Regions from separate parts of the Paraburkholderia sp. 2C genome, predicted to be linked through region 2. Evidence: riboswitches for the same ligand, from Rfam matches in the RefSeq annotation. Region 2 holds a riboswitch; each other region holds the start of a gene.
The links. A riboswitch is a leader RNA that binds a small molecule or an ion and turns the genes downstream of it on or off. The one in region 2 is predicted to bind cobalamin.
Positions count from the first base shown of each region.

Region 1: linked by a shared signal. The riboswitch ahead of ACYPXD_RS08390 (porin) and the one ahead of ACYPXD_RS17780 (cobalamin biosynthesis protein) in region 2 are both predicted to bind cobalamin.
Region 3: linked by a shared signal. The riboswitch ahead of ACYPXD_RS21780 (CbtB domain-containing protein) and the one ahead of ACYPXD_RS17780 (cobalamin biosynthesis protein) in region 2 are both predicted to bind cobalamin.

Region 1 is NZ_BAAILL010000032.1:34,953-45,075, forward strand. Features, by position in the region: gene ACYPXD_RS08375 (beta strand repeat-containing protein) at 1-1,135, opposite strand, end outside; gene ACYPXD_RS08380 (DUF2778 domain-containing protein) at 2,804-3,286, shown strand; gene ACYPXD_RS08385 (hypothetical protein) at 3,283-3,594, shown strand; cobalamin riboswitch at 3,639-3,784, shown strand; gene ACYPXD_RS08390 (porin) at 4,028-5,137, shown strand; gene ACYPXD_RS08395 (efflux RND transporter periplasmic adaptor subunit) at 5,829-7,043, shown strand; gene ACYPXD_RS08400 (efflux RND transporter permease subunit) at 7,137-10,123, shown strand, end outside.
Region 2 is NZ_BAAILL010000039.1:8,351-18,473, reverse strand. Features, by position in the region: gene cobN (cobaltochelatase subunit CobN) at 1-2,354, opposite strand, end outside; gene cobW (cobalamin biosynthesis protein CobW) at 2,419-3,534, opposite strand; cobalamin riboswitch at 3,654-3,950, opposite strand; gene ACYPXD_RS17785 (hypothetical protein) at 3,971-4,195, opposite strand; cobalamin riboswitch at 4,273-4,512, shown strand; gene ACYPXD_RS17780 (cobalamin biosynthesis protein) at 4,751-5,218, shown strand; gene cobO (cob(I)yrinic acid a,c-diamide adenosyltransferase) at 5,215-5,817, shown strand; gene ACYPXD_RS17770 (cobyrinate a,c-diamide synthase) at 5,821-7,155, shown strand; gene bluB (5,6-dimethylbenzimidazole synthase) at 7,139-7,828, shown strand; gene ACYPXD_RS17760 (hypothetical protein) at 7,885-8,073, shown strand; gene ribA (GTP cyclohydrolase II) at 8,177-8,824, opposite strand; gene ACYPXD_RS17750 (CBS domain-containing protein) at 9,083-9,520, shown strand; gene ACYPXD_RS17745 (DUF4148 domain-containing protein) at 9,731-10,063, opposite strand.
Region 3 is NZ_BAAILL010000042.1:394,015-404,137, forward strand. Features, by position in the region: gene ACYPXD_RS21745 (VIT1/CCC1 transporter family protein) at 1-420, shown strand, start outside; gene ACYPXD_RS21750 (2Fe-2S iron-sulfur cluster-binding protein) at 582-881, shown strand; gene ACYPXD_RS21755 (helix-turn-helix domain-containing protein) at 934-1,188, opposite strand; gene ACYPXD_RS21760 (NAD(P)/FAD-dependent oxidoreductase) at 1,509-2,753, shown strand; gene ACYPXD_RS21765 (AEC family transporter) at 2,815-3,759, opposite strand; gene ACYPXD_RS21770 (LysR family transcriptional regulator) at 3,861-4,787, shown strand; gene ACYPXD_RS21775 (CbtA family protein) at 4,796-5,539, opposite strand; gene ACYPXD_RS21780 (CbtB domain-containing protein) at 5,554-5,781, opposite strand; cobalamin riboswitch at 5,822-5,966, opposite strand; gene ACYPXD_RS21785 (histidine phosphatase family protein) at 6,023-6,628, shown strand; gene ACYPXD_RS21790 (hypothetical protein) at 6,827-7,285, shown strand; gene ACYPXD_RS21795 (dienelactone hydrolase family protein) at 7,442-8,665, opposite strand; partial or broken gene ACYPXD_RS21800 (FAD-dependent oxidoreductase) at 9,135-10,123, shown strand, end outside.

The DNA.
Region 1 (10,123 bases), on a different contig from region 2:
CCGTGCCATCGCTATTGGCGATGTTGTTCGCGCCGCCGGCGAAGGCGCCTGTGCCGCTCACGAAGTTCGGATCACCGAGCGCGACGGCGCCGTTCCCGACCGCGACGTTACCCGCACCGATCGACACGGCCGCGCCGCCCGATGCCGATGCGTTCTGACCGATCGCCACCGCGCTGGCCGAACCCGCAACCGAGCGGTCGCCGACCGCGACGCTTGAGGTGCCGGTCGTGTGCGCATTGATGCCGACCGCCGTCGAATTGTCGCCTGCCGCTATGGCGCCCGGCCCGAGTGCGGCGGCGGAAACGCCGGTGGACTGCGCGAGATTGCCGAGCGCCACGCCGAACTGCTGGGTCGCCACCGACGACACGCCGAATGCGATCGACGACACGCCGCTTGCCGCGCTGGAAAGCCCCATTGCAACGGCCTGATCGGCGGAGGCGAGCGACGCTTCGCCAAACGCGATCGATGCATTGCCGGTTGCCTGCGTGCCCGAGCCGGGAACGCCGGCCGTGCCGCCCACCCCGATCGCGATCGCGCCCGTGTTGCTGGCGCCGCTATTGACGCCGATCGCGACCGCCGACGCGCCGCTCGACACCGCGCCGCTACCCAAGGCGACCCCGGCGTCCGCGCCGGTCCGCACCTGCGACTGATTGCCGATCGCCACAGACCCGACGCCCGCAGCCGACGCCTGAAAACCGATCGCCGCCGCTTGCGCCTGCGAAGCGTTTGCGGACTGGCCAAGCGCGACGGCGCCCGTACCAGTACTCTGCGCCGACGTCCCAATCGCTATCGCATTGGCCGTGTTGGCCGCCGACGCGCCGTCGCCCTCCGCAATCGACGAATTTCCCGCGGCGCTCGCCCCTGCCCCAATCGCGATAGCGCGAATCCCCGAGGCATTGGGCGCGGCCACCGCAACCGGCGTCGCCGCGCCGCCCTCGGCGGTCGGATCTGCGCTACCGAGCGCAACGGAGCCGGCACCCGATGCCTGCGCCGCGGCGCCTAACGCCGTCGCCCCTGCGCCGGCTGCCTTGGCGGCCTGACCCAGAGCCGAACTTTGCGCACCGGTCGCAACGGTTTGCCGGCCGATTGCAACCGAGTTGGTACCGGTTGAAGTAGCGGCGTCGCCGACCGCCACGCCGAAGTTGTTGGCGGTCGCACCGCTCCCCGCCCCAATCGCAATGGAAAAGGAACCGCATGTCGCCGCGGCGGAACTGCCGCTGCCCGTCGCCGAGCTGGTATTGATCGCATCCAGTTGAACGCATGTTCCCGCAAACGCGGCTGGCGAAACCGACACACAGCCAGCGACGACCAGCCAGCGGACCCGCGGCGACCGCCTCATCCGGTCAATGTCGGATACCGCGACAAAAGCGCCACGCGCCTTGTTATAGATAGTGCGACACACTTTGTTCATGTTGTTCCCTCTTCGCCAGACAGAAAGTCAACTTCGGCGCCGGCGACACGTCGGTCGCTCAGCACCTGAGAACGGCAAGGGATGCCCGCATTCGATATGACAACCATCGCGCCGCACGCGTCTCATTCGGCTTCGCGTGAAAATCGCATAGACGTGACAAGTCGCCACGTAAAGCGCTACGCGGTGCCGCTCTGATATACGGTTAACGCCAATAGCTGTCCGATGCCGGGCGATCCGGTGGACAATCACTCGTCTCTTTTTCAGGTAATCATTGCTGGCATTCCTATCACTGGATTTCAAACAGCTGGTCGACTGCTTTAAATCTTCAGGCCGAACATGGCCATTCCATTTGGCGCGAATAGCCAAATAGCGTGCTCAAGCAGCGAAGCTTTAGGTAGGTATGCAATAGCCGGGCGAATGTCCGGCTGGATGAGGCTTATGAAGGGCCGTCCTGTCTCGATATGCAAGCGACTGCGGCTTGTAGAATGAATAGCCGACAAGGCGAATAGTCTGGACGCCTGCCGATCCCCGGCCCGCTTCGAGTGCTCATGGTTACCGTTTCCTCTTCAGGCCGTCTTTACGCGGCCATTAGATGTGGACATGCGCGTTGCACGACAGCGCGCGTGGCACGCTCATGCAACACCTCTCTCTTTCGGCAACAGCTCGAGCACGTTCAGCCAGGGGTCTCGTCATTTTGTGAATGACGTGATCACCGCACAGCGCTTGTATACGAATGCAAGATTTAGTGCTCTCAGGAACTCTCGCATAAGCAAACTTTTTTGTCTACAGAGAGTTTGCATATATCGCAATAAGATCCGGACAAGTGCGGCGCACTAATGGATACAACGCTTCGGCAAGTCTGTTTATGAACCAATTCTATAAAGGATCGCCGAAATGTCACATATACGTGACACACCCGACAATATTGAAAGAAACGCGAAAATCTACGCTGGCACCAGGTCACAGCACGATATCCGCTTTAAAAAACCAGGGACCCACATTGATAATCACACACGACTTCAATAGATACGAATAAGCCGCATATCTGTTTAATTACGCAAATCATATACCTGACCTCATAACGCATTTCCATCATCAAAAAGAGAATACTCCTCTTTAAAAAACGTATCGAACCGGATTTAACTACAGGTCGAACGCCACATATGCCTGGGACCATGCCTCGACTCGGCCTAACCCCGCCCGGGCGTCTTTGCCGGATATCGCGCGACAGTTTTTTACACGGCGAAAAGAGTCGCGTGTTAAAAGTTTGCATCACTGACTTTAACCGTATCCGAGATCGTCGAATTCCGGTATGGCGAGATTACGTGGAACTACCACGACGGCAATCTGCTGTTTGCCGATGCGTGGCGTACGGCCTGAGCGGGATCGGCGATGCCAGTACAGTGCACTTTCAGGCTGAACAGTCAGCGGACGTCGACGCTTTGGTGTTCGGGGTTGGGTGGGGTGACCGCGTATTCGGGGCAGCAGGATGGTCGTGATAACCCGAAGGCGGTAGCAATCCCCAAGATCGGACCTCTGCCACCGGGAAAATACTATCTGCTTGACCGACATTCAGGCGGGCGTTTGGGATGGCTCTATGATCTGGTCACATCAGCAAATATCGGCACGACCGACCGATCGAGATGGGTCATGCTCTGGAATGAACGGACGGGCGACACGACCTATATCAACGGAGTCAAGCGCGGCGCTTTCCGTCTGCATGCTGCTGGCTCCCGAGGAGTTAGCGAAGGCTGCATCACTGTCGGAACGCAGGACGAATTTGATAGGCTCGAACGTCACATTCGCTCGCGACCTCCCGACATTCCTGTTCCAGGTACAACCGACAAAGCATACGGAACAGTGGTGGTCCAATGAAAATAGCGCTGCGCATCTTCGCCTACATCGCATCGACCTATTTCATCGGAGGGACAATCGCGAATACTTATCTCAACTGGCCGATGGACATGCCGGATTGGCTTCATGCCTCGGTCATGTTTGCGATTCGCGTCACGGGACTTGGGGGTTATACAACGCCGACCATGCTGAACTTTGGGCAATGGCGATCATCGCCTGCATCTCGTGGACGCTCACCGGCCTCGCGTTATGGCTCCTCGCACGCGCGGCACACCGCTTGGCGAAGCGTCGCAAAACCTGACGCAACCACCCAACACATCGCTTGGTAAGCGTGCCTTCTTCCGTTATGCTTTCTCTCACTTTCAACGTTGTCAGCAAGCGAAATCAAACAGATTCCCACGGAACGAAGCACGGAAGCCGGTGAGAAACCGGCGCGGTCGCGCCACTGTATCTGTCTTAACGCAGCGCATGCTTAAAGCGCCATTGAGCCAGGAGCCAGACCTGCCTTCGTTCCTGTATCGGACCAACCCGGGGCGCGCAACCCCACGGAGCCGCAACATGAACTTCATTGCCCAACATCGTCGGCCTCGAGCGTCGGCCGACATAACAAGCAGCATTTCAATCAGCCCGCCCGGTTGAGCTGAGCACAAGTCCCCACATAGAACGAATACGCACACCTCCATGCCCGCGCGCCACTGTGCACGGGCATGGTCGAACTCGTCCTTGTCGCACATCTCGTTGCTCAACTTGCTCTTCTTCAATATGAACCGATTGATCTGCTGCTCGCTCGTCGGCGCATCGCTTGCAATATCAGGCGCAAACTCGAATGCGCAAAGCATGACGCTTTACGGTGAACTCGACACCGGCCTCGCCTATGTCAGCAACGTCAATGGACACACGCAATATCTCGCAACGTCAGGGTTGATCGACGGTAGCTTCCTCGGCGTCCAGGGCACCGAAGAACTCGGCGAAGGCACCCAGGCGCTGTTTCGTCTCGAGCGTGGCTTTTCGGTGACGTCCGGTGAAGACATCAACGATCACCCCGCCTATGTCGGCCTTCAATCGGACAGGCTCGGCACCTTGACGCTGGGCCACCAGTACGACCTCATCCACGATTACTTCCAGACGTTCACGCTTACCGGCGGAACCGGCGGCACCGCGTTCGCGCATCCTTTCGATAACGACAACGCCAACAATTCATATCTCGCGGCCAACGCCATCAAATACGCGAGTGCCTCATACGGCGGGTTCACGTTCGGCGGCATGTACGCGTTTTCGAATACCGCGGGACGCTTCGCTGAAAATCGTGCCTACGGTATCGCGACCAACTATGCCCATGGTCCATTCAGTGCCGGCGTCGCGTGGATGCACAACAACGGACGCGGCTTCAACGACATCGGTGCCTTCGAACCGGCTGCCCTGCCGGGCAGCGGCGGCACGTCCCCGCCCGCGCCGCCCGTCGACGCAAGCGCGCAGAAGCAGGACATCATTGCCGCGGGCGCCAACTATGTGATCGGCGACATCACGCTCGCGGGCGCATGGTCGCGCTCGATCTACACAGGCGTCGCCGATATCGACAGCGGCGCCGCCTTGCCGTCCGTCGCGTTCAGCAACTACGAGATCAGCGCGGTCTGGCTCGCCACGCCCACACTGGTACTGGCCGGCATGTACGTGTATTCGAATGCATCGTCGCAACACTGGCATCAGGGCGCGCTGCAAGCCGACTATCAGTTGTCCAAGCGCACGGACGTCTATGTGGAAGCGGTCTATCAGCGTGCCTCGGCCGGCACACTCGCGGTGATCAACTCAATCGATCCATCGGGCGGCCGCAATCAGCTGCTTGTCGCGACAGGCATCCGCCACCGGTTCTGAACGATGAACGAAGTCCAACCGGCCACTTACCTATATTGAAGGCGTTGCATCGTAACCTCTGATTCGATAGATCACGAGATACAGGTCAAAATCCTGATAGGGATAACGCGTCACTATAAAGCGATTTGAAAGAAATCAAAGCGCTTAGCGTTGTCCTTGGCGCCGCCCTGCGCCGACGCGCGGACGTCACGATTCCTCCGCGTTACCGTCAAGCGCGACGCTTTCCCGTCGCGCTAAACCCGCGTCTGGCGCTTTGCGCCGTGCATTGCGTGCTTGATACCCCGATCTCCGGACCTTACCGCGCCCCATCCGGCACCGCGCTCCCATTACGCCGCGTTACACGAAATCTGTGTCTTCCTGATCTGAGCGGTTAAAGTGATGGGTCATTGCCGATCCCGAACGGATTGCTAGCCAATCGTAAGGTGTGCGTGCCGTACATCACGTCATCCTATGCATTTCGCGTTCGGGCCGGCACATTATTCGAAAGCTCGTTTTAATTCTCGATCCTGGTTGGACGGGGTGCTCCTTCGGAACGGGAAAACCAATCGATGAGAACGCGTATGCAGCATAGCTATCCGCCCGGCGTCGGCCGAACCATCACGGCGCCCGCCCCGCGGCTCGGCCGGCGGTCACAGCCGTGGCCACGGTCGCCGTCGCGGTCACGCTCAAAAACAATACGCGCGAGGTAGCCATGAACGCTGTGACGACCCCACAACAGAAGCCCCGGCGCCGCGGTCCGCTGATCATCGCGGTCATCGTGGTCGTGCTGATTGCCTTCGCGGTGCTGCACGTGCTGCGCGGCAAAAAGCCGGTGCGCGCGGCGGCCCCGCAAGTCGTAACCGTCGCAACGGCCACGGTAGGTTCGATGCCGGAAACGCTGAGCGCGCTCGGCACGATTACGCCGATCGCAACCGTCACTGTGCTGCCGCAATTGAGCGGCTATCTGACCGCCGTCGGTTATCGCGAGGGCCAGGATGTCGAAAAAGGCCAGTTTCTCGCGCAAATCGATCCGCGCCAGTTCGAAATCAGCAAGCAGCAAGCTCAGGCGCAACTCGCAAAGGACAACGCCTCGCTCGCGCAAGCCCGCGCCGACCTCGCGCGCTTCACACAACTGAACGAGCACAAGTCCATTGCCGAGCAGACTTACGTCGATCAGCAATTCCTCGTGCAACAGGACGAGGCCGCGGTCAAGGCGGACCTTGCGAACATCGCGCAGTTCGATCTCGATCTCATCTACTGCCATATCACCGCGCCGATCTCGGGCCGCATCGGCCTGCGCCTGATCGATCCGGGCAACTACGTCACCGCGTCGAGCCAGCCCGGCATTGCCGTGATTACGCAGATGAAACCAACCACGGTCGAATTCACCGTGCCGCAAAATTCGCTCGACCATGTGCTGCGTCGCTTCAATACCGGCGCGAAGCTGCCCGTCACGGTCTTTAGCAGCGACAACTCGAAGCAGCTCGCAACGGGCCAGCTCTACACCATCAACAACCAGATGGCGACCGCCACCGGCACGGTCACGCTGCGCGCGAGCCTGCCGAACGACGACGAGGCGCTCTTCCCCAACGAATTCGTCAATGTGACGCTGCTCGTCGACACACTGCAGAACGCCGTGCTCGTGCCGACCTCGGCGGTGCAGACCGGCGCACCTGGCGACTACGTCTACGTCGTGAATGCCAACAACACCGTGTCGGTGCGCAAGGTCGCGATCGGGCCGACCAACGGCGCGTACACCGCGATCACGTCGGGGCTGACCGCGGGCCAGCGCGTCGTGACCGATGGGCTCGACCGCTTGTCGGATGGCGCGCATATCAGGCCGGGCGCCGCACGCGCGGCACCGGCAAGCGGCGCCAGCGCGGCGCCGGCCGCATCGGACGCAAACGCGGAAGCGCAGGATTCGTGAGGCGCCGATGACTGACCGACGAGCGACCGGCAAGTCCGGCAAGAGACCGACACGCACTCCACAAGCCGGCCATAAGCCGCCCCTCCAGCGCCGATGAATTTCTCCCGCCTCTTTATCCTGAGACCGGTGGCGACGTCGCTGCTGATGATCGCGCTCGTGCTGATCGGCCTTGTCGCGATGAAGTTCCTGCCGGTCTCGTCGCTGCCGTCGGTCGACTATCCGACGATCCAGGTGCAGACCTTCTACCCCGGCGCGAGCCCGCACGTGATGGCGACCACGGTGACCGCGCCGCTCGAAGTGCAGCTCGGCCAGATACCGGGCCTGCAGCAGATGATCTCGTACAGCTCCGAAGGCGCGTCGATCATCACGCTGCAGTTCGATCTGTCGCTGAACCTCGACGTCGCGCAGCAGAACGTGCAGCAGGCCATTAACGCGGCCAACAGTTTCCTGCCCGCCGGCCTGCCCGCGCCGCCCACGTACGCCAAGGTCAATCCCGCGGACCAGCCGATCCTTACGCTCGCGCTGACGTCGAAGTCGATGTCGCTCACGCAGTTGCAGGACGTTGCGAACAATCGCCTCGCGACCAAAATTTCCGAAGTGCAGGGTGTCGGTCTTGTCACCACCGCAGGCGGCAATGTGCCGGCCGTGCGGGTCGAAGCCGATCCGCAGAAACTCGCGGGATACGGCCTCAATATCGACGACCTGCGCACGCTGCTCGCGAACATCAACGTGAGCCAGCCGAAAGGCAATTTCGACGGCCCCGAGCTCGATTACACGATCAACGGCAACGATCAGATTGTCGACCCCGAGGACTATATGAACTCGGTGATCGCGTATCAGAACGGCGCGCCCGTCTATCTGCGCGACGTCGCGCGCGCAAGCCAGGCGCCGCAGGACGTCGAGCGCGGCGCGTGGTTCAACAAGACGCCGGCGATCGTCATCAACGTGCAGCGCCAGCCCGGCGCGAACGTGATCCGCACGGTCAACCAGATCATGCAGCAGTTGCCGAAGCTCGAATCGACGCTGCCGGCCGGCATGAAGGTAACCGTGGTTGCGGACAGCACCGGTGTGATCCGCTCGTCGGTACGCGATGCGGCGTTCGAACTGATTCTCGCGATCGTGCTGGTCGTCGCGGTGATCTTCGTGTTCCTGCGCAACGTGCCCGCCACGATCATCCCGAGCATCTCCGTGCCGGTCTCGCTGATCGGCACGCTCGCGGTGATGTACCAGCTCAACTACTCGATCGACAATCTGTCGCTGATGGCGCTGATCATCGCAACCGGTTTCGTCGTCGACGACTCGATCGTGATGATCGAGAATATCGTGCGTTACCTCGAAGAAGGCATGGGTCCGCTCGAGGCGGCCTTGAAGGGCGCCGGCCAAATCGGCTTTACGATTCTGTCGCTCACGGTGTCGCTGATCGCAGTGCTGATTCCGCTGCTGTTTATGGGCGGCGTGATCGGCCGGCTCTTCAGCGAGTTCGCCATTACGCTTGCCGTGACGATCGTGCTGTCGGCCGTCGTCTCGCTGACGGTCGTGCCGATGATGTGCGCGCGTATTCTGCGCGCCCAGGCCGAACGGCATCCGAGCCGCTTCGAGCGCATCAGCGAAGGGCTCTTCGACAAAACGCTCGCGGCGTACGAGCGCGGCCTGCGTTGGGTGCTCGACCATCAGACGCTGACGCTGTTCGTCGCGCTCGGCACCGTGGCACTCACGCTGATTCTCTACATCGTCATACCGAAAGGTCTGTTCCCGGTGCAGGACGTCGGCGTCCTGCAAGGCATCAGCGTCGCCGACAACTCGGTGTCGTACTCGACGATGGTCAAACGGCAAAACGACCTCGCGCAGGCAATCCTCAAGGATCCGGACGTCGTGTCGCTCACGTCTTACGTCGGCATCGACGGCACGAATACGACACTGAACAACGGGCGCTTTCTGATCAACCTGCGCCCGCGCGACGACCGTTCGCTGACGGCCGAGGAAATCGGCCGGCGCATTCAGGAGGAAACGGAGAAAGTGCCGGGCATCCGGCTCTATCTGCAGCCCGAGCAGGATCTGACGCTCGATACGACCGTCACGAAAAACCAGTACAACTTCGTGCTGCGCGGTCCGAACGAGCAGGCGTTCCAGCAATACGTGCCCGCGCTCATCGATCGCATGAAGAAGATTCCGTCGATCAGCGACGTGACAAGCGACCTCAACGTGGACGGCCTCGGCATTTACGTCGACGTGAACCGTCAGCTCGCGGCGCGCTACGGCATCACCGCGGCGACGATCGACAACGCGCTTTACGATGCGCTCGGCCAGCGCATCGTATCGACGATCTTCCAGCAGTCGGACCAGTACCGCGTCATTCTGGTGGCCAAGCCCGAAGCGTTGGCCGACGTGCAATCGCTCGGCAACCTCTATCTGCCGAGCCAGACGGGCAGCAGCGGCCAGGTGCAGCTATCGGGCATCGCGAAGCTGCACATCGTGCGCACGCCGCTGGTGGTGAGCCACCTCGCGCAATTCCCGTCCGTGACGATCTCGTTCAATCTCGCGAAGGATGCCTCGCTGAGCGCCGCCGTGCGTGCGATTCGCGACGCGGAGACTGCCGTGAATCTGCCACCGTCGATCACGTCGACGTTCCAGGGCGCGGCGCAAGCGTTCGAAGATTCGCTTTCGAGCGAGGTCTATCTGCTGATCGCCGCGCTGGCGGCCGTGTATATCGTGCTCGGCGTGCTGTACGAAAGCTATATCCATCCGGTGACGATTCTGTCCACGCTGCCGTCGGCCGGCATCGGCGCGCTGCTCGCGCTGATGATCGCGGGCAGCGACCTCGACGTGATCGGCATTATCGGCATCGTGCTGCTGATCGGCATCGTGAAGAAAAACGCGATCATGATGGTCGACTTCGCGCTCGAAGCCGAACGCGTGCACGGCAAATCGCCGCGCGAAGCGATTTTCGAGGCGTCGCTGCTGCGCTTCCGCCCGATCCTGATGACCACGCTCGCCGCGATGCTCGGCGCCCTGCCGATGCTGCTCGGCACCGGCACGGGCTCCGAACTGCGCCGGCCGCTCGGCCTCGCGATTATCGGCGG
Region 2 (10,123 bases):
AGCCGCTCGCGCGCGTCCCCGTTATGGCGCCATGGCGCATCGCTAACCTGCTGCAGCAGCGCCGGCTTTTCCCCCTGCCACGGCGCCGACCAGTCGGCGGTCAGCGGATCGAATAGACGATCGATGCCGAGATCTCGCGCAAGCGCATCGATCAGCCCCGCGTTCGCGCCCTGCCCGTCGCCGATCGGATAGCGGCCGAGCGCGAGCAGCGTATCGCGCCGCTGCACACCGCGCGGCGAACAGCCGAATGTGTGCAGGCCGTCGCGAATCTGCGCTTCCTTCAGTTCGCACAGCCACGCGTCGACGCGCGTGAGCAGCGCGTCTTCCGCGTCCTGACCTTTGGGCTCGGCGATGCTTAGCTCTTCGTGTAAGCGGTGTTCGACGATGGTCGACAGAATCGTGCGCCGCAGCAGCTTTGCGCGGCGCGGGTCGACCATCAGCGCTTCGTAGTATTCGTCGACCTGCCGTTCGAGGTCCTGCAGCGGCCCATAGGTTTCGGCACGCGTGAGCGGCGGCATCAGATGATCGACGATCACCGCCTGCGCGCGCCGCTTTGCCTGGCTGCCCTCGCCCGGATCGTTGACGATAAACGGATACAGATGCGGCATCGGCCCGAGTATCGCATCGGGCCAGCACGCATCGCTGAGCGCGACGCTCTTGCCCGGCAGCCATTCGAGATTGCCGTGCTTGCCGACATGCACGATCGCATCGATGCCGAATTGATCGCGCAGCCAGAAATAGAACGCGAGATACGCGTGCGGCGGCACGAGCTCGGCGTCGTGATAGCTCGCGTAGTCGTTCTGCTCGCGCGAGCGCGACGGCTGAATACCGACAAACACGTTGCCGCAGCGCCAGCCGGCGATCATGAAACGGCCATGCCGCACGGTCGGGTCGTGCTCCGCCGCGCCCCAGCGGGCGTTGAGTGCGTCGCGCAGCGAGGCGGGCAAGCGCGCGAAGTGCGCCTGGTAGTCGGCCAGTGCGAGGCTTTGCAGCGCGGGCCTCAAGTCGCGTACAACCGGATCGTTCGTCACGCCTTGCGTGAGCAGGTCGAGCAATGCATCGCCATCGGCGGGCAGCTTTTCGCCGGCCGCGATGCGATAGCCTTCGTCGCGCAGCATGTCGAGAATACCGACCACCGACGCCGGCGTGTCGAGCCCGACGCCGTTGCCGATGCGCCCTTCGCTGACCGGATAGTTCGCAAGAATCAGCGCGAGCTTCTTGTCCGCGTTTTCGAGCGCGCGCAGACGGCACCAGCGCTCGCTCAGCTCCGCCACGAACGCGACACGCCCGGCATCGGGCTGATAGCGCACGACGTCCACTTCGGTGTGCGGACAGCGATACGCGAGCCCTTTGAAGCTGATCGCGCGCGTGATGATGCGGCCGTCGACTTCGGGCAGCGCGATATGCATCGCGATGTCGCGCGAGTTCAGGCCGTGGTTGTCCTTGATCCAGTCTTCGCGGTTGCCGCCGCTCAAAATGACCTGCAGCACGGGCGCGTCGCCGGCCACGGCTAGCGGTGCGGGATCGTCGATCGCGCTGGCGGCGAAGGCCGTGGTGTTCAACACGAGCGACGCTTGATGTTGCGCGCACAACTGCTCGACGACGTCGCGGCTCAAGGCGTCCTTCAGCGAGGTGATCGCGATCGGCAGCGGATTCATCTGCCGTGCTTCGAGCGCATCGATCAGCGCATCGAACACGGCCGTGTTGGCGGCCTGCAGATGCGCCTTGTAGAACAGAATCGCGACAACCGGCGCACCGGCGCGCCAGCGCGCCTGCCAGTCCGCCACGGTCGGCGTGTCGTGCGACGGGTGATAAAGCGCGGCAGCGGGCAGCGGCACCGGCAACGCCGGTTCGCGCCCGAAGCCGAGCGCGCGCCACGCGATGCAGCGCAAAAACGCCTCCGCGTTGTGCGGCCCGCCTTCACGCAGATAACGCCATAGCTGATGGCACAGCGCCGCATCAGCGGTACTGCGCGCGATCAGGTGAGGGTCTTCCTGCAGGTCGCCGGAGAACATCGCGAGCGTCTGCTGCTTGCGCTCCGCGAGCGCGACCACCTGTTCGATGCCGTACGGCCAGTACGCTTCGCCGCCGAGGTGATCGACCACCACCACGCGCGCATGCTGCAACACGTCCTCGACGTAGAAGTCGACCGAGGCCGGCTGGCGCAGATAGGTGACGTTGGCCAGGCGCACGCTCGGGAAGCCGGCCGGCAGGCGCGGCACGACGCTCGCGAGCAGCGACAGCGTCGTATCGGCCGAGCTCAGCACGACGATGTCCGCAGGCCGCTGGTCGATCCGGATCACGCCCTTCGTGTCGTCGACGAAACCGCCCGGCGTGGTGCGCAGCAAATGCATGTTTGTGCCGCCTTGTGTTGATGGTGCCCGTGCGCGGTGCGATGCGACCGCGCGCGGCGGCCAGTCAGGCCTGTTGGTCTGCCTGCGTGCTCAGCGCTTCGTCGAGCGCGCGCTGCAACACCGGTTGCTCGAGATCCTCGCCGATCATCACGAAGCGGCTCGCGCGAGGGCTCGCCGTCGCTTCGCCCCGCAGCTCTTCGGGCCGCCAGCGGCGATCGAAATAGCTGTCGAAGCGGCGCCCGACTCCCTGGATCACGAGCCGCATCGGCGCGTCCGGCAGCGCCGCGAAGCCCTTCACGCGATACACCGTGTGCTGCTCGACCACGCGCTGCAGCGCGGCGATCATCGCGACGCGCGACGGCGCGTTGGCGCTGACGACCACCGAATCGAACTCGTCGTGATGGTGATCGGCATGCTCGGGATCGTCGGACGAGCCATGATGATCGTGGCGCAGATGGATCGTTTCTTCCGAAGCGGACCCGAGCCCGAGCAGCGCATGCAGGTCGAGTTGGCCGTTCTGCGCGCGCACCACCTTCACCTGAGCGGGAATCTCTTCGCGAATCGTTGCTTCGACTGCCTGCGCGCGCGCATCGTCGAGCAGATCGATCTTGTTCAGGATAACGAGGTCCGCGGCGGACAGCTGGTCTTCGAACAGTTCATGCAGCGGCGACTCGTGATCGAGGTTCGGATCGGCCTTGCGCAGCGCATCGACGGCCACCGGGTTTTCGGCGAACTGGCCGCTCGCCACGGCCGGTCCATCGACAACGGTCACCACCGCGTCGACGGTAAAGCTGTTCTTGATCGACGGCCAGTTGAACGCCTGCACGAGCGGCTTCGGCAACGCGAGGCCCGACGTTTCGATCAGCACGTGATCGATCTGGTCGCGCCGCTCGACGAGCTTTTCCATCACGGGAAAAAACTCTTCCTGCACGGTGCAGCACAGGCAGCCGTTCGCGAGCTCGTACAGCTGGCCTTCGATTTCGCGGCCTTCTTCGTCGCAGCCAATGCCGCAGCCCTTGAAGATTTCGCCGTCGATGCCGAGTTCGCCGAACTCGTTGACGATCACGGCGGCCCGCAGTCCGCCGCTGTGCTGAAGAATATGGCGCAGCAGAGTGGTTTTGCCGCTGCCGAGAAAGCCCGTGACGATCGTCACCGGGATCTTGCGCATCTGGGTTTGCATGGCGACTTCGCGAATGTGAATCGCGGCGCCAGATACGTCACAATGCACAGCAAAAAGCACGACACACTGTGCGACATCAAGCGCGCGAAGGGGTGGACGGAACGCCGCAACCCCGCGGCGTCGAGCCTGTTCTTCCGGCCGGTATCCGGGCTGGCGAGAGCGCCGCTTCACCTTCCCACGCGAGTGAACAGTTTCTCGCGCAGTGGTTTCCTTGCCCGCGCGGCCTTGCGCGCGAACCTCGAAGCCGGCTCTGCATCGCAACGACTGCGATGCGCTCGCCTTCCGTTGCGGGGGCAGCACAGGTTGACCTGAAGCCGTGATGCGGCAGCCGCATCGACAACATTCAGGCCCGCTGTTTCCCGTTTAACTGCGCACGCCGGACGGCGCGCGCGAGCACCAGAAGTGGCTGCGAGTGTAGGCGCGGCGGGGGGAGGCGTCAAGGCTGCCGGGCACTGCCGGCGCTGCCGACAATCAGACGAAGATACAGCGCGAGCGCGCGCTGCACCGCTTGCGCCACGAGGATGCTTATGCCGTCGTACACGTCGGTCACGCATGCTTCGTCGAGCACGCGGTAGTACGCTTCGGGCAACGGACGAGCGGCATCCAGTTGCGCCTTCTGGCGGTCGGTTTCGGCCAGCAGCGTGGAATGTGTTGGGTGCACAAGCTTCCGGGGCTCAGCCAGCAATCGTCCGAGTGTACCGATGCGCCCGCCGCCCGGCGACGAAGAGCGCGTGTGCTATCGTATGCCCCGCGTCCGGTGCCGCATGCGCGCTTAGCGCCCACATGTGGTTAAACGGGAAACAGGAAGCGCGATCGCAAGCGAGGTGCGCCCAACCTGTGCTGTCCCCGCCAACGGTAAGCGGCCCGCGGATTCATGTCCGCGCATGCGCTTCGATGCCACTGTCGGCCATCCGCCGATGGGAAGGCGAAGCGCATGCGGCCGTCAGCCCGGATACCGGCCGGACGCGAGGGGGCGAACGTCACGGTCGCCAGTCGCCGGTTCCGCGGGGGACGGATACCGGCGCCCACGCACGGCGCGACCGCCTGCAATCGCGGCTTGCAACTGCCGCTTGCAATTGTGTGCGGCCGCCGTGCACGCTATGTGGCATTGCATGACACGTCTTTATTCCGCGCTTGCCAGCGCGGTGCTCCGCACAACCGCGCCTCGCGCCGCGGTTCTCCTCGCGCTTTTTCCCGCGCTTCACGGCGGCGCGCGATGAACGGGCCCATCAAGCGGCTCACCGTCGGCATCGGCTGCAAGCGCGGCGCGAGCGTCGAACAGATCGATGCGGCCGTGCGCAGCGCGCTCGGTGCGCATTCCATCGACGACGTCGGCGCGGTCGCTACCCTCGACATCAAGGCGCACGAACCCGGCCTCGTCGGATTTTGCGCTCGTCATGCGTTGCCGCTGCAGGTTTTTTCCCGCGCGCAGATCGCCGCCGCGGCGGCGGCGCCCGCCGCCGGGCAGACGACCGCGCCCTCACCCATCGTGCGCGCGCACCTCGGCGTCGACGGCGTATGCGAACCCTGCGCACTGCTCGCAGCACCGGCTGGCCGGCTCATTGCGCCCAAACGCGTATTCGAAGGCGCCGTGACGGTCGCCATCGCCATCGCCGATTCCGTTGCACATGCAACGTTCGAACCGGAACCCACCCAACCCCATCACCGACAGGACGCTCAATGAAAACCGACCCCGAATCGCATCAGCGCATGACCCAGCGCCGTCGCGAAGGCCATGAGAAGAAACAGGCGGAAGCGACCATCGAAAAAGGCCTGCTGATCGTCAATACCGGCACCGGCAAAGGCAAGAGCACCGCGGCGTTCGGCATGGCCGTGCGCGTGCTCGGGCACGGCATGCGCCTCGGCGTCGTGCAGTTCATCAAGGGCGCGCTGCATACGTCCGAGCGCGATTTCCTCGGCGGCCTGCCGAACTGCGAGTTCGTCACGATGGGCGACGGCTATACGTGGAATACGCAGAACCGCGACGCCGATATCGCCACCGCGCGCAAGGGCTGGGCGGAGGCGACGCGCATGATCGAAAGCGGCGACTACCAGATGGTGATCCTCGACGAGCTGAACACCGTGCTCAAGTACGAATATCTGCCGCTCGACGAAGTGCTCGGCGTGTTGACCGCGCGGCCGGAAATGCTGCACGTGGTGGTCACCGGCCGGCATGCGCCCGACGCGCTCATCGAGGCCGCCGATCTCGTCACCGAGATGCGCGCCATCAAGCATCCGTATCGCGAGCAGCATGTGAAGGCGCAGCGCGGCGTGGAGTTCTGAACGATGGCGCAGTGCCCCGCGCTCTTTATCAGCGCACCCGCATCCGGCCAGGGCAAGACGACGATCACGGCGGCGCTGGCGCGCCATCATCGCCGGCAAGGCCGGCGCGTGCGCGTGTTCAAGACCGGCCCCGACTTTCTCGATCCGATGATTCTCGAGCGCGCGAGCGGCGCGCCGGTGCTGTCGCTCGACCTGTGGATGGTCGGCGAGGCCGCGTGCCACGCACTGCTCGCGCAGGCCGCCCGGCAAGCGGATTTGATCCTGATCGAAGGCGTGATGGGCCTTTACGACGGCACGCCGAGCAGCGCGGACCTCGCCGCCGCGTTCGGCGTGCCTGTCGTCGCCGTGATTTCGGCGAAAGCGATGGCGCAGACCTTCGGCGCGGTCGCGTTCGGTCTCGCGCACTATCGCGACGATGTACCGGTGCACGGCGTGTTCGCGAATCGCGTCGGTTCGCCGCGGCACGCGCAGATGCTCGAGGAGGCGCTGCCGCCGGGGTTGAAGTGGATGGGCTCGATCGCGAGCGCCGCCGACATCGAGTTGCCGGACCGGCATCTTGGTTTGCATCAGGCCGCCGAGATCGCGGATCTCGACGCCCGTCTGGATCGAGCCGCCGATGCGCTCGCCTCCACGCCGCTCGCCGGATTGCCGCCGGTCGTGCAATTCACGCCGGCGCCGGCGGCCGCATCACCGCGGCCCGGCGGCGGCGCGCCATCCGCACCGCCGCCGCGCCTGCTCGATGGCGCGCACATCGCCGTCGCGCGCGACGCCGCGTTCTCCTTTATCTACCCGGCGAATCTCGCTTTGCTCGAAACCCTGGGGGCGCGCGTGAGCTTCTTCTCGCCGCTTGCCGACGAGCCGGTGCCCGACGCCGCCACCGCGCTCTATCTGCCAGGCGGCTACCCGGAGTTGCACGCGGCCGCGCTCGCGCGCAATGCGCGCCCGGCCGACTCGGTGCGCGCGCATGCGGCCGCGGGCAAACCGGTATTCGCCGAATGCGGCGGCATGCTGTACCTGCTCGAAAGCCTGACGGCCACCGACGGCACGACGACGCCGATGCTGGGCCTGCTGCCCGGCCACGTGCGCATGCAGACGCGCTTCACAGCGCTCGGCATGCAGCAGCTCGACGGCCCGCTCGGCACGATGACCGGCCACACCTTCCACTACTCGCACGTGAGCACCCCGCTCACGCCCGTGCTGCACGCGACGCGTCCGCAGTCGGACGCGACTGGCGAAGCGGTCTACCGCTCGGGCCCGGTCGTCGCGACTTATATGCACAGCTACTGGCCGTCGAATCCGGCCTTCACCGCGGCAATTTTCCATGGCAACGCGTTTTAACGACGCCGATCGCGCGGCGGTCTACCGCGCCATTTACGAACGCCGCGACATGCGCCACTTCGTGCGCGGCCCGGTCGACCCGGCCGTGCTGCAACGCCTGCTCGACGCCGCGCATCACGCGCCGAGCGTCGGCTATATGCAGCCGTGGCGCATCGCGCGCATCACCGACCCCGCGCTGCGCGCCGCCTTGCACGACGCGGTCGAACGCGAGCGGCTGCTGACGGCCGACGCGCTCGGCAAGCGGCGCGACGAGTTTATGAAGCTGAAAGTGGAAGGGATGCGCGACTGCGCCGAGGTGCTGGTCGTCGCGTTGATGGACGGGCGCGAGGCGCATATCTTCGGCAGGCGCACGCTGCCCGAGATGGATCTCGCCTCGGTGTCGTGCGCAATCCAGAACATGTGGCTCGCGGCGCGCGCGGAAGGAATTGGCATCGGCTGGGTGTCGCTGTTCGACCCCGAGGAAGTACGGGCGCTGCTCGGCATGCCTGACGGCGCACAGCCGGTTGCGATACTCTGCGTGGGTCAGATCGACGAGTATTACCCGGAGCCGATGCTCGAAATGGAACGCTGGGCGGCGCGCGCGCCGCTCGCCGACTGCGTATTCGAAAACCGGTGGCCGGATGCGACCCGGTCGACCTCGAAGCCGAAACCGCCCGAGGTTTTGCCGGACTAGGCCATACCCTGAGCGACACGTGAGCACAGCGCCGTGGCCGCCCCGCGACCGGCGCCATGAGCAGAAAGAACCGGATAAAGAAAATGAAAGAAGCGCGAAAAATATCGGCAGCCGAGATCGTCTGGCTGGTCTGCTTCCTGTTGCTGTGCTTTTACCCGCCGACTTTCTTCGGCAAGGTCATGGGGTTCATCGTTTTCGCGATTCTGATCTGGTGGTATGTGCGCGGCGACCCACGTTTGAGGTAGGCCGCATGGTCCGCTCGCGCACGCGGATCACTCAGGGAAGTCGCCGAGTCAAGTCGCTCGGTCAAGTCGCTCAGTCAAGTGATTCAGTCAAGTCGCTGAGCGGCTATTCGTTCTCGTCGAAGTAATGGCCGAATTTCACCTGCTTGGTGCGGATGTACCGTTCGTTCTCTTCACGCACCGGAATGGCAAGCGCCACGCGTTCGCAGATCGGAATGCCGTGTTTGGCGAGCGTGTCGAACTTCTCCGGGTTGTTGCTCATCAACCGCACCGACGTCACTTTGAGCACCCGCAGAATGCCCGCCGCCGAATCGTATTCGCGTGAATCGTCGGGCAGGCCGAGGTCGAGATTCGCCTCGACGGTGTCGCGCCCCTGCTCCTGCAGCGCATAGGCGCGAATCTTGTTCGTCAGGCCGATGCCGCGCCCCTCGTGGCCGCGCAGATAAAGCAGCACGCCGCATCCTTCGGCCGCGATATAGCGCAGCGCGAGGTCGAGCTGTTCGCCGCAATCGCAGCGGTACGAGCCGAGCACGTCGCCGGTCAGGCATTCGGAATGCAGGCGCGTCAGCACCGATTGCTTGCCGGCGACCTCGCCCATCACGAGCGCGACATGTTCGGCATCGCCATCGGTCACGCGAAAGACATAGGACGTAAAAGTACCGTAGCGGGTGGGGAGCGTGGCTTGCGCTTCGAGCGCGACGCATTCCCGGATATGCGGATCGTCAGCTAGCGACGGATCGTGAGACGTGGGCATGGCGTTAAGCGAATGTCTGACAGAGCCCGAGTACGACCGGGGAAATAGTTTGGAACTGGAGTTTACCGCTAAACGCGAAGACCCATCCGTCGCGCATCCGGTCGCCGCTCGCTGCGGCAACGCGTGCGTGCGCGTTCCCATGTGGCGCGGCGTACCGAAGCGACGTCGCCCCACCCGCGACTCCCGCCTATACTGGATTGGCCAGTCCCTGACGACAGCATGCCACCCGGTGTGCTGCACTGCGAAAGGAGCCGCTTTATGACCCGCGTTGCACAAGTACTCAAATCGAAGACGGACCAGACCGTCTACACGATCGCCGCGTCGGATTCGGTCTACAACGCACTCAAACTGATGGCAGACAAACAGATCGGCGCATTGCTCGTCATGGAAGGCGAGGCGATCGCCGGGATCGTCACCGAACGCGACTACGCACGCAAGGTCGTGCTGATGGATCGCTCGTCGAAGTCGACGCCCGTGCGCGACATCATGAGCAAAGCGGTCCGGTTCGTGCGCCCCGAGCAGACCACCGACGAATGCATGGCACTCATGACCGAGCGCCGCATGCGCCACCTGCCAGTGCTCGAGCACGACAAACTGATTGGCATGGTGTCGATTGGCGACCTCGTGAAGAACATCATTGCCGAGCAGCAGTTCACCATTCAGCAACTCGAACACTACATCACGGGAGCCGGTTGATTTCGCGCGATACCGCGTGCCTCGCGGTCGCTGAAAAGAGCCCAATCCGAACGGCTTGAGCGAAGCCGCCATCGATCATGGCGACCGAGGTCACTTTCTAAAAATGCTTTATCGGCCGTCAGCCGGCCTGCGTATTCATTTCGACGCAGGTCGGCTTGTCCTGTTACGGCCTTGGCGACCCAAATCAGTCACCTGAATCACTGACGCGGATTAGTGGCCGAAATAAACCGAATTAGCCCGGTCCATACGCGCCGGCGCACCCGTTTGCGACGTACCGCCCGTCGCTGCGCCGTAACCCGTATCGGCCGGTTGCTGCGCGGCGGCTTGCGCGTTCTGGTCCTGTACACGACGTTCCGCGGCCTGAATATCGGCCGGATACGTGGCATCGTTCGACATGGCCGGGTCATATCCGGCTTTTTCCAGTTGAATCAGTTCTGCGCGAACCTGCGCGCGCGTCAGGCCCGACGGGTTCGACTGCGCGAACGCGACAACCGGGGCAGCCAGCACCGCGGCGATGGCAACAGCCTTGATCAGCGATTTCATAATCCTTACCTCCGACATTTTTTTTGCTTGACTTCTTGCCCCATGCAAGAGCCAGTGACC
Region 3 (10,123 bases), on a different contig from region 2:
CGCCGCGAGCTTGTGATGATCTACGAGGCGAAAGGCATCGACCACACCGAAGCGAAACGCGTCGCCGCGCAGATCATGCGCGACAAACAGAAGGCGCTCGATACGCTGACACGCGAAGAACTGGGCATCGACCCCGCGGAGCTTGGCGGCAATCCGTGGTCGGCCGCGGGCGCGTCGTTCTGTCTGTTTTCGCTCGGCGCGCTCTTTCCGGTGCTGCCGTTTCTGTGGGCGCAGGGCAGCACGGCGATTGCGCAGTGCGTGGCCTTGAGCGCATTCGGGCTCGCGGCGGTCGGCGTGTTTACGTCGCTATTCAATGGACGTGGTGCCGCGTTTTCGGCGTTGCGGCAGATCGCGATTGGATTGATTGCGGCTGCGTTTACGTTTGGGGTCGGCCATTTGCTCGGGGTGTCGCTGTCGTAATCGAGCGATCGAGTGATCGCCTGATCCGCGATCGCGCGATGGGGTCGCACCACACGTACGCGAGCTGGGTGGCCACGCGTTCGCGGCAGTTCCGTTAAACTCCGCTACGCCCTTCCGCATCGGCCGGCCTATGCCCTTCCTAGCCACCCCGATTAATTGCGATGCTCGAACCTGACGCAACTTACACCGTCCTTATCGAACCGCTCGGACGCAGGTTCGATGCGCCCGAGTCGCTGACCTTGCTTGAAGCCGCCGCCTTCGCCGGTTTGCGTCTGCCGCGCTCGTGCCGCAACGGCACCTGCCGCACCTGCTTGTGCAAAATGTCCGCGGGCAGTGTGCGCTATCAGATCGAATGGCCCGGCGTGAGCGCCGAAGAAAAAGCGGACGGCTATATCCTGCCGTGCGTCGCCATCGCCGAAAGCGATCTGGTCATTGAAGTGACCGGCGTGCAGGAGATGTGAGCCTCTGTCGACTCGCGGCGTGGACCGCGAGCTGACTGACGGGCAGGATGGATCAGAAGTCGAGCTGATCCGAGGTGATGTCGAGCGCGGCGGCGATTTTTTCGCGCGTGGACCGACGCAAACGATCGCTGCTTTCCTGCTGCGCATAGGCCGATTGGCTAATACCCAGGCGTTGTGCAACTTCAGCTTGCGTCAAGCCCAAATGCTCGCGCCATGCGCGCACAGGCGTCGCACCGTCGACCGTGCGGCTCACCACATCATGAGGAATCAGCCCGCGTTCGCCGCCGCGTTCGGCCAGGTACTGCATGTAGGGAATAACCACGAAAGCCGGCGCACCGTCGGCGCCCGTTATAGGTTGAATCGCCGTCAGCCTTAATGGCCGATTAGCTGTTAGTGATGCTGATCGTCCGGGACGTTGATGTCGCGCGACCTTCCTGGCGTCCTGCATGCTCGCACATCACACCTGTTTGTGGACCATACGAAGACTCTGAAAAGCGATCCCACCGGAAAGCGTCCGGGCAACGCGACGGCCGATATCGACGGGCGCCCTATAATCGCCACGTCAGCGATCGACATCGCAAAGCGACAGCCCGCACATCGCCTTCATCAACGAACCTTCAAACCGGCATGGACTTCGACGTCATCGTTCTCGGCGCCGGCATCATCGGCGTTTCATCGGCTGTGCATCTGCAGGACCGCGCGTTGCGCGTCGCGCTCGTCGACCGCCGCGGTCCCGGCGAAGAAACGAGCTTCGGCAACGCCGGCCTGATCGAGCGTTCGTCGATCGTGCCGTACGGCTTTCCGCGCCAGCTGCGCACCTTGCTGCGTTACGCGCGCAATCGCTCGACCGACCTCTACTGGGATTACAAGGCGCTGCCGTCCTACGCCGGGTGGCTGATGCGCTACTGGTGGGAATCGCAGCCGCAACGCCATGCGGCCGCCGCGCGCGACATGCTGCCGCTGATCGGCGCGTGCGTCGTCGAGCACGACGCCCTGATCGCGCGCGCGGGTGCCGGTCAACTGGTGCACGACGGCGGATGGATCGAGGCATATCGCACAGCTGCCGCGCTCGACAAGGAGCGCGCACAAGCGCAAGCCGACGCGCACGAACACGGCCTGCGCGTCGAACCGCTCGACGCGGCCGCGCTACGCGCGCGCGAGCCGAGCCTCGGCGCGGACATCTGCGGCGGTTTGCATTGGCGCGATCCGAAGAGCGTGCGCAGTCCGGGCGCGCTCGTGAAGAGCTATGCGCGGCTTTTCGAAAGCATCGGCGGTGCGTTCGTCAATGGCGACGCGACGACGCTGCGCGCCGAACACGACGCGTGGACGGTCGAGACGGTATCCGGGCGTCTGAGCGCACGGAACGTCGTCGTTGCGCTCGGCCCGTGGTCAGACAGCGTGTTCGAGCCTCTCGGATACCGGATTCCGCTGCGCGCCAAGCGCGGCTACCACATGCACTATCGGCCGACGCGCACACCGTTGTCGGTGCCCGTTGTCGATATCGAATACGGTTATGTCGTGGCGCCGATGGAAAACGGCCGGCTGCGCGTCACGACCGGTGCAGAGCTCGCGACGCCCGGCACGCCGCCCACCGGCATCCAGCTTGCGCGTATCGAGCCGCTCGCACGCGCCGCGTTCGGCGTCGGTGAACGGCTCGATCCGGCGCCCTGGCTCGGCATGCGCCCATGCACGCCCGACATGCGGCCCGTGATCGGGCCCGCGCCGCGGCATCGCGGCTTGTGGTTCGCATTTGGCCACAACCATCATGGGCTCACGCTTGGACCGGTCACCGGCCGGCTGCTTGCGGAGATGATGACCGGCGCCACGCCGTTCACGGATCCGCGGCCGTATCGCGTGGAACGGTTCGTCTAGAACCGCAGGCGGCCTTCGTACCGTTGACGGCGCTGCGGTCGGCGGCGGCTCGAAGCAATCGTCAGAGGCCGTGCCGCTGCATGATCAGCAACAGCAGCGACAGCGTCACGATCGAAGCGACGGTCGAAAAGAGAATGGTCTGCGACGTCACGTGCGCCTCGCGCTGATAGAACTCGGCGAGCATGTACGGTCCGGTGCCGGTCGGCAGCGCGGCAAGCAGGACGGCGACACCGACCGTATCGGCCGGCAACGAGAACACGCGCGAGGCCATCCACCAGGCGAACGCCGGCTGCACGATCAGCTTGAGCGCGGTAAACACGAACGACGTATGGCGTGCCTTGCCCGCTTGCCGCTTCTCGGCCAGAAAGAGCCCGAGGCTCACGAGCGCGCATGGGCTCGCGGCGCCGCTCAACAATTTGAGGAATGTCTCGGCGCTGTGCGGCAGCGTCCAATGCACGCTTGCCACGAGCGCACCCGCGATCGGCGAAACGATCAGCGGATTTTTTGCGAGCGAGCGCAACACCTTGAAACCGAGCTTGTGCGGCGTACGCTCGGTCTGCAATCCGACTTCGATCAACACGATCGCGAAGGCGAACAGCACGCACGCGACGATGATCGTCGCGATTGTCGTCGGCGTGAGGCTTGCGTTGCCGAATACGATCAACGCGAGCGGAAAGCCGATGTACCCGGTATTCGGGTACGACGCCGCGATCGCATCGACGCTCGCATCGGCAAGATGTCGTCCTTGCACGATCCGCACGATCAGCACGCCGAGAAACAGCACCGCGCACGCAGCCGAAAACGTCGCAACGAAGCCCGGCTGGTCGAGCTGACGCCAGGTGGAATGCGCCATGGTGTCGAATAGCAGCGCGGGCAGAGCAAGCCACACGACGAAACGGTTCAGCTCGGAAGCGGCGGTGGGCCCAAGCAGATTGCGGCGCCGGCAGCCAAAGCCGGCGAAGATCAATGCAAAGACGGGAATCAGGATTTCGAGCGTGGACAACATCGGGCCCTGCGAATCGGCGAGTCGGAAGGCCGTTAGCGTAAACCCGATCAACGATACAATCCAATGCCGATTGAATTGCTCAACCATACCTTTTTTGCATCATGGTCGATGTCAAACCGCTTCGCTATTTCGTCACCCTCGCCGAGACGCGCCATTTCGGCCGCGCCGCCGCGCGGCTCAATCTGTCCCAGCCGCCGTTGAGCCGTCAGCTCGCGGCGCTCGAAGCCTCGTTGGGCGTCACGCTAATCGAGCGCAATTCGCGCAGCGTCACACTGACCGCGGCGGGCGCGCGCTTCTACGCCGACGCGAAAGCGATTCTCGCGGCCATCGACCAGGCCGGCCGCAATGCCCGCGCCGCCGTGCTCGGCGAGCGAGGCGAACTGACGATCGGTTTCACGATGTGCGCCGCGTACAGTGTGCTGCCCACTTACGCCCGCCGCTACGGCGCCGCCTTTCCGGACGTCTCGCTGAATCTGCGGGAAATCGTGTCGAACGATCTCGCGCCGCAGGTGCTCGACGGGCAACTCGATGCGGCGATCATGCTGTCGGGCGCGCCGCCCCACGGTCTTGCCGCACGCACCGTGCTCACCGAGCCGCTGTGCGTCGCGCTGCCGCGCCGGCATCCGCTCGCCCGCGCGAGGCGGCTCTCCATCGCGCAGCTTGCGCGCGAGCCGTTCGTCATCGCCGCGCGGGAGGTCGGCGAGGGGCTGCATACGACGATCGTCGAACACTGCCGCACGGGCGGCTTCGAGCCCGATGTGCGCTTCGAAGTGCGTTTGCAGCAGACGGTGCTGAGTCTCGTCGATGAAGGCGCCGGTGTCGCGCTCGTGCCGACGTCGATGCAGCGCGCCCAACTGGCGGACGTGGTGTTCAAGCCGCTGGCGCAGCCACCGTCGATTTCTCAGGTTCTGATCTGGCTGTCGACGAACCGGAATCCGTGTCTCGCGCGATTTCTCGAGCTGGTCGAGGCGGCCCCCCATAAAAACGGCCTGCACGGAGTCGCCGTGCAGGCCGTGCAAGTCGGGTAGCGCGTGCTTTAGCCGGCGAGGCGCTGCTCTGGCTGCGCTGCGCGCGACACACGCTGCAAGCGCTCGGCGAGCGCGCCGAACAGCAGACCGATCGACGTCCACAACACCGCCTGCATGCCGAGCGCGGCGACGCGGAACTTCCACAGCACGACCGCCGGGAATGCAGCCGGCACCTCGTTGATGACCGGCAATCCCGCTTGCACCGCCGCGATAATCGCAATGAACACAAGCCCCGCGACGATCGATCCGTTCCACGCGTCGAAGCGCGCAACCGCGCGACGCCGCACCTTCATCGAAAACACGAGCGCGGTCAGCGAAATGACGATCATCAGGAAGTACAGCCCGGTGCGATAGCCGATCGTCTCCGGGTCGCCGACCGACGGCGGATTCGGCGGATATTTGAGCGCGGGTACGATCGCGATCGCCGTGAATGCGCCGAACGCGAGCCACGCGGACAGTGCGCGCACGCTCAGCTTTCCAGCGCGGCCGTACAGATACGCGAAGGTCAGCGAAAAGAGCCCGCCCACGGCGGCGCCATATACAACCACACCGGTGAAAAGGCCGAGGCCGGCCTGCGTGCCGCGGCTCACGAGTTCGGGCTCGGGCGCCTCGCCCTTCGCCGCGTCGGCTTTCTCTTCGAATGAAATGGCCTGATCGACTTGCGGCTCGCCGACCACGCGGGCCAGACCGAACGTGAGCAATCCCGCGGCGATGCCTGCGAGCATGCCGCGCACCAGCAATTTACCTACCATGGTTGGCTCCTGCGTCAGTGGCAGGGGAAGCCGAGCAGATGGCGGCCGTCGTGGACGAATTCGTGCACGTACATGCCGGGAATCAGCGACGTCGCGCCCTCTTCCGCGCCAACGAAATAGAGTGCGAGCAACAGCAGCAGCCCACCGAAGACGACCCACGGCAACAGTTCACGCAGCGGAATGGGCGTGGGCCCGGCAGCGGGTTCGAGTGCGTCGAGCGGCTTGAAAACGGCGTCGGACATGACGGATATCTCCCTGGGGTTGCGCGCCCCGATAGTCGATTGAAGGAAATGGCACGAAGCTGGGTCTGACTCCCGGACCAATGATGTGGCCGATTACAGTGGCGCGACCGCGCCGGACTTGCACCGGCTTCCGCACTTCGTGTAGTGCGTATTCTACGCGCTAAACTGTGCGGCCCCTTGAAGCTTTTCGCGGGCCGCGCGCAACAGCTCAAGCGCAGCCTGTACACCCGACCGACATGTCATGCCGAAACGTCTCTGGTTGATCAGCCACGCGTCGACTGCCGCGCAACGCAGCGCGACGTTTGCGGATGCGAACGAGCCGCTCGACGCGCGCGGCCTCGCTGAAGCAAACGCGTATGCGCAGCGTGCGCGCATCGCGTTCGACAGCGCACGCCAGATGCACGCGTTGACGAGCCCCGCAGCTTGCGCGCGCGACACGGCCCGTGCGCTCGGCCTGAAGGCGGCAGTCGCCGCCGGACTCGCCGATACGGACTATGGCGAATGGCAGCGCATGCGAGTCGCCGATATTGCCGCGCGGGCGCCAGAGGCGCTGGAAGCATGGCTGCGCGATCCTGCTGCCGCACCGCCGGGCGGCGAATCGTTCGAAGCGGTTATCGCGCGTGTCAGCGCGTGGCTCGAGGCGCTTGCGGAGGACGACCCGACCGATGTCACGGTAGTCGCCATCACGCACGCGGCTGTGTTGCGCGCGGCGCTCATCCATGTGCTGCGCGCGCCAGCCGCGGCATTCGCGCAAATCGAAATCGCGCCGCTCGCAACAATCGAATTGCGCTATTCGAAGCGCGGCTGGGCGTGGTGGCCGCATGCGCTAGCGGACTCTCTGCGATAACGCAAAGGACCGCCTGGCGACGTGCTCATCGCCCTGGCCGAGACGGCAGATAGGCCATTCGGCGGATTTCGCAGCGGACAACACGCCGGTATCATCGCCAATCACCCATAGCCGGTCATAGGCGAGCGGCAAAACGATACCGGACGATGCCGAGCGATGCCGCTTTACCCGAACATTGAACACGAGATTCGCGCGCACATGAGCCGCATCGCCGAGGGCGAGCGCGTCAAGCCGATTGCCGTCGGCCGGCTAACCGACGATCAGCATCAGGCGATCTCAAGACTACGGCTTTCCGTCGGACTGCCGGGGCTCGACGATCCCGAAATCCTGTTGCTCGGGCGTCACATCCACCAAAGCCGCGTGGTCAAGGATCACTACAAGCTCGACGACGTTCTATGCCAGATCCGCAGCTCGCTAGCGGAAACCTCGGTCGTCCACGGTTCGTCGAAAATGACCGTCGTACAGAGCATCGTTCCCCGAGCGGACGGTTACGGATCGATGGTTAGGGACGAGGCTGTGCTCGAGCTTCTGGCTCGCAAACCGAAGGCGGAACTGTTCTCCGTCATTCCGAAGGGCGACATTTCGCCCGCGAAACGCAAGCAAAAAACCGGACAGCAGAAAAAGGAAAGGCCGCTCGAGAGCGGCCTGGAAGCTTGATGAATTTGCTCGCCCGGGTAACGAACAGCTGGTCCGGCGCCCCAGCAAATTCAACGAGGAAATGGTACCCGTTATCGACCGTTCGCGCAAGCCGCCGGTTAGGTGCGGTCCCCGATCGACCGCTCCCGCCTCGCATAAGCAAGCGCTTCACCCCGGCTAGTCCTCTCCCCCTCTCATCCCCGGCATCAGCGAATCGCTCGGCCGCGCAATATCGAGCACCTTGCGCGCGGACTGGATGCCGACCACCGGCAAACCCTCGGTATCGAGCATGCCGATCTGCGCGAGCACGGTCGCCTGATCCCAGTACACATGCAGGTTGTCGATCTTGTCGCCGCGAAAGCAGATCACCGCGACCATCGCGACTTCGAAGTATTTGCCGGTCGGTTCGACGCCCGGCAGCATCCAGTGCATTTCGCACGTGTGCGTGCAGCGGAACACGAATTCGTCGACGATGCGGTCGACGCCGACCGTAAACGACACCGGCACATGCTGCGCATCGGGCGGAAACGAATGCATGAACTCTTCGACGTAGAAGCGCTTGAGCGACTCGCGGCCGATGCCGCCCGTCATGGTCGGCACATCGTTGAAGTAGGGATCGTCGACCATCGTCGCCATCACGGCCTCGGCGTCGCGCGTGACGTACTTGTGGTACGAGTGCCGCTTCCAGACGCGCTCGATCGCGTAGATCGGCCCCATCGTCTTCTTGAGCAGCGACAGCGAACGCGAATACGACAGCACCGCCGACGGCCGGTCGAATTCGGGGCCATGCAGCGCAAACGCCTCGCCGCACTCGTATTCATGGATCGTCACGCCCGGCTTGTACTCGAACGCCGCACGGATCTTGCCGCGCACCAGCACGTCGTGCGCGGACAACATGCGCCCGGCCAGATGCAGCACAACCGGGCAGCGCAGGCGGCGCGCGTCGCCCAGGTGCGCTTCGAGCGCGGCGCCGCAGTAGCCGACCGCGCAGTCGACATCGGTATAAGCCGCCGCGAGCACGGCGAGCTTGCCGCCGGATCCGAAGCCGAGCACGCCGACCTTGCCGTCGTGCGCCGGATGTTCGCGCAATGCTTCGAAGGTCGAATTGATGTCGTCGATCGCATGATCGACATCGAGAAGCCGGTCGTATTCGTGCGCGAGCGTCACGTCGTCGCCGTGACGCCTGAACGACTTGTGCGGCGAGAGCCGCCAGTACAGATCGGGCACGACCACGACATATCCTTCTTCGGCATAACGCCGCGCCATCGTCTTGATCGCGTCGTCGACCCCATAAATGTCGTGCAGCAGCACGAGCCCCGGCGCCGGTCTTTGCGCGGGAAAAGCAATATGGCCTGCGAAACTCCGGCCATGGCTCGCGGCAATTTCAATCGAATCGTCCATCGTCCATCTTGTTGTTACACCCGTGGGTGATGCGTGAGAGCCAGTCGCTTTCCAGAACGTCCAAACAGCTTACTTATTCCAATCGTAATAAATCGGAAAGCATCCGGGCATCGCATCGGCGCGCTCTCGCGCCAAATCAGTGCATCGCTCGCCGCACGCACTGCTGCGGTGCAATACAAATACCGCAATGGTTGCGCGCAACACGTTACGGCATAAGGATCTGCGGCTTTGCTGCTGAATGGCATGACCGTTGCTTAAAGCGGTTCGTTGCCCGCAATGACGCGGGCGGCGCGAGCGGAACCGCCTTACGCGATCGGCGAAAGCGGTCCGCGCAGAACACGGCCGCAAGTCCCGCAACATAGCAACGCGCGACGTGGGATTTCGGCAGACAACAGTCGGGCAATGGCGTTCGACGTGCGTCGCATCGGGTTCCTCACCCGCTGCGCGATACTTCGTCAGAACGGACATCATGAGCAAACCCCGACTCGTCGTCATCGGCAACGGCATGGCCGGCATCCGCACGCTCGAAGAACTGTTGACGATCGCGCCCGATCAATACGACATCACGGTCTTCGGCGCCGAACCGCACCCGAACTACAACCGTATCCTGCTTTCGCCGGTGCTCGCGGGCGAGCAGACCTTCAGCGACATCGTGCTCAATCCGCTCGAGTGGTACGGGCAGAACGGCATTCGCCTGCACCTGGGCAAGACCGTCGAAAAGATCGACCGCGTGCGCCGCAAGGTGATCGCCACCGACGGCACCGAAGCGCCATACGAGCGCCTGCTGATCGCGACCGGCTCGACGCCGTTCATCCTGCCGGTGCCCGGCAATACGCTCAAGGGCGTGATCAGCTATCGCGACATCTACGATACGCAGACGATGATCGACACGGCCGCGGTGAAACGTCACGCGGTCGTGATCGGCGGCGGCCTGCTCGGGCTCGAGGCCGCGAACGGCCTGAAGCTGCGCGGCATGGACGTGACCGTCGTGCACCTTGCCGATACGCTGCTCGAGCGGCAGCTCGACGCGACCGCGGGCCGGCTGCTGCAACGCTCGCTCGAAGCACGCGGGCTCAAATTCCTGCTCAGCAAGGCGACCGCGGAAATTGCCGGCAACGATGCGGGCGAAGTGACCGGCGTGATCTTCAAGGACGGCGATGCGATTCCCGCCGACCTCGTCGTGATGGCCGCCGGCATCCGCCCGAACACGGCGCTCGCGGAAGCGGCCGGGCTGCACTGCAATCGCGGCATCGTCGTCAGCGATGCGTTGCAGACCTACGATCCGCGCATCTACGCGGTCGGCGAATGCGTGAGCCACCGCGGCATCGCATATGGCCTCGTCGCGCCGCTGTTCGAGCAGGCCAAAGTGGCCGCGAACCATCTCGCGCTGATGGGCATCGGCAGCTACAAGGGCTCGGTGCTGTCGACAAAGCTGAAAGTAACCGGCATCGACCTGTT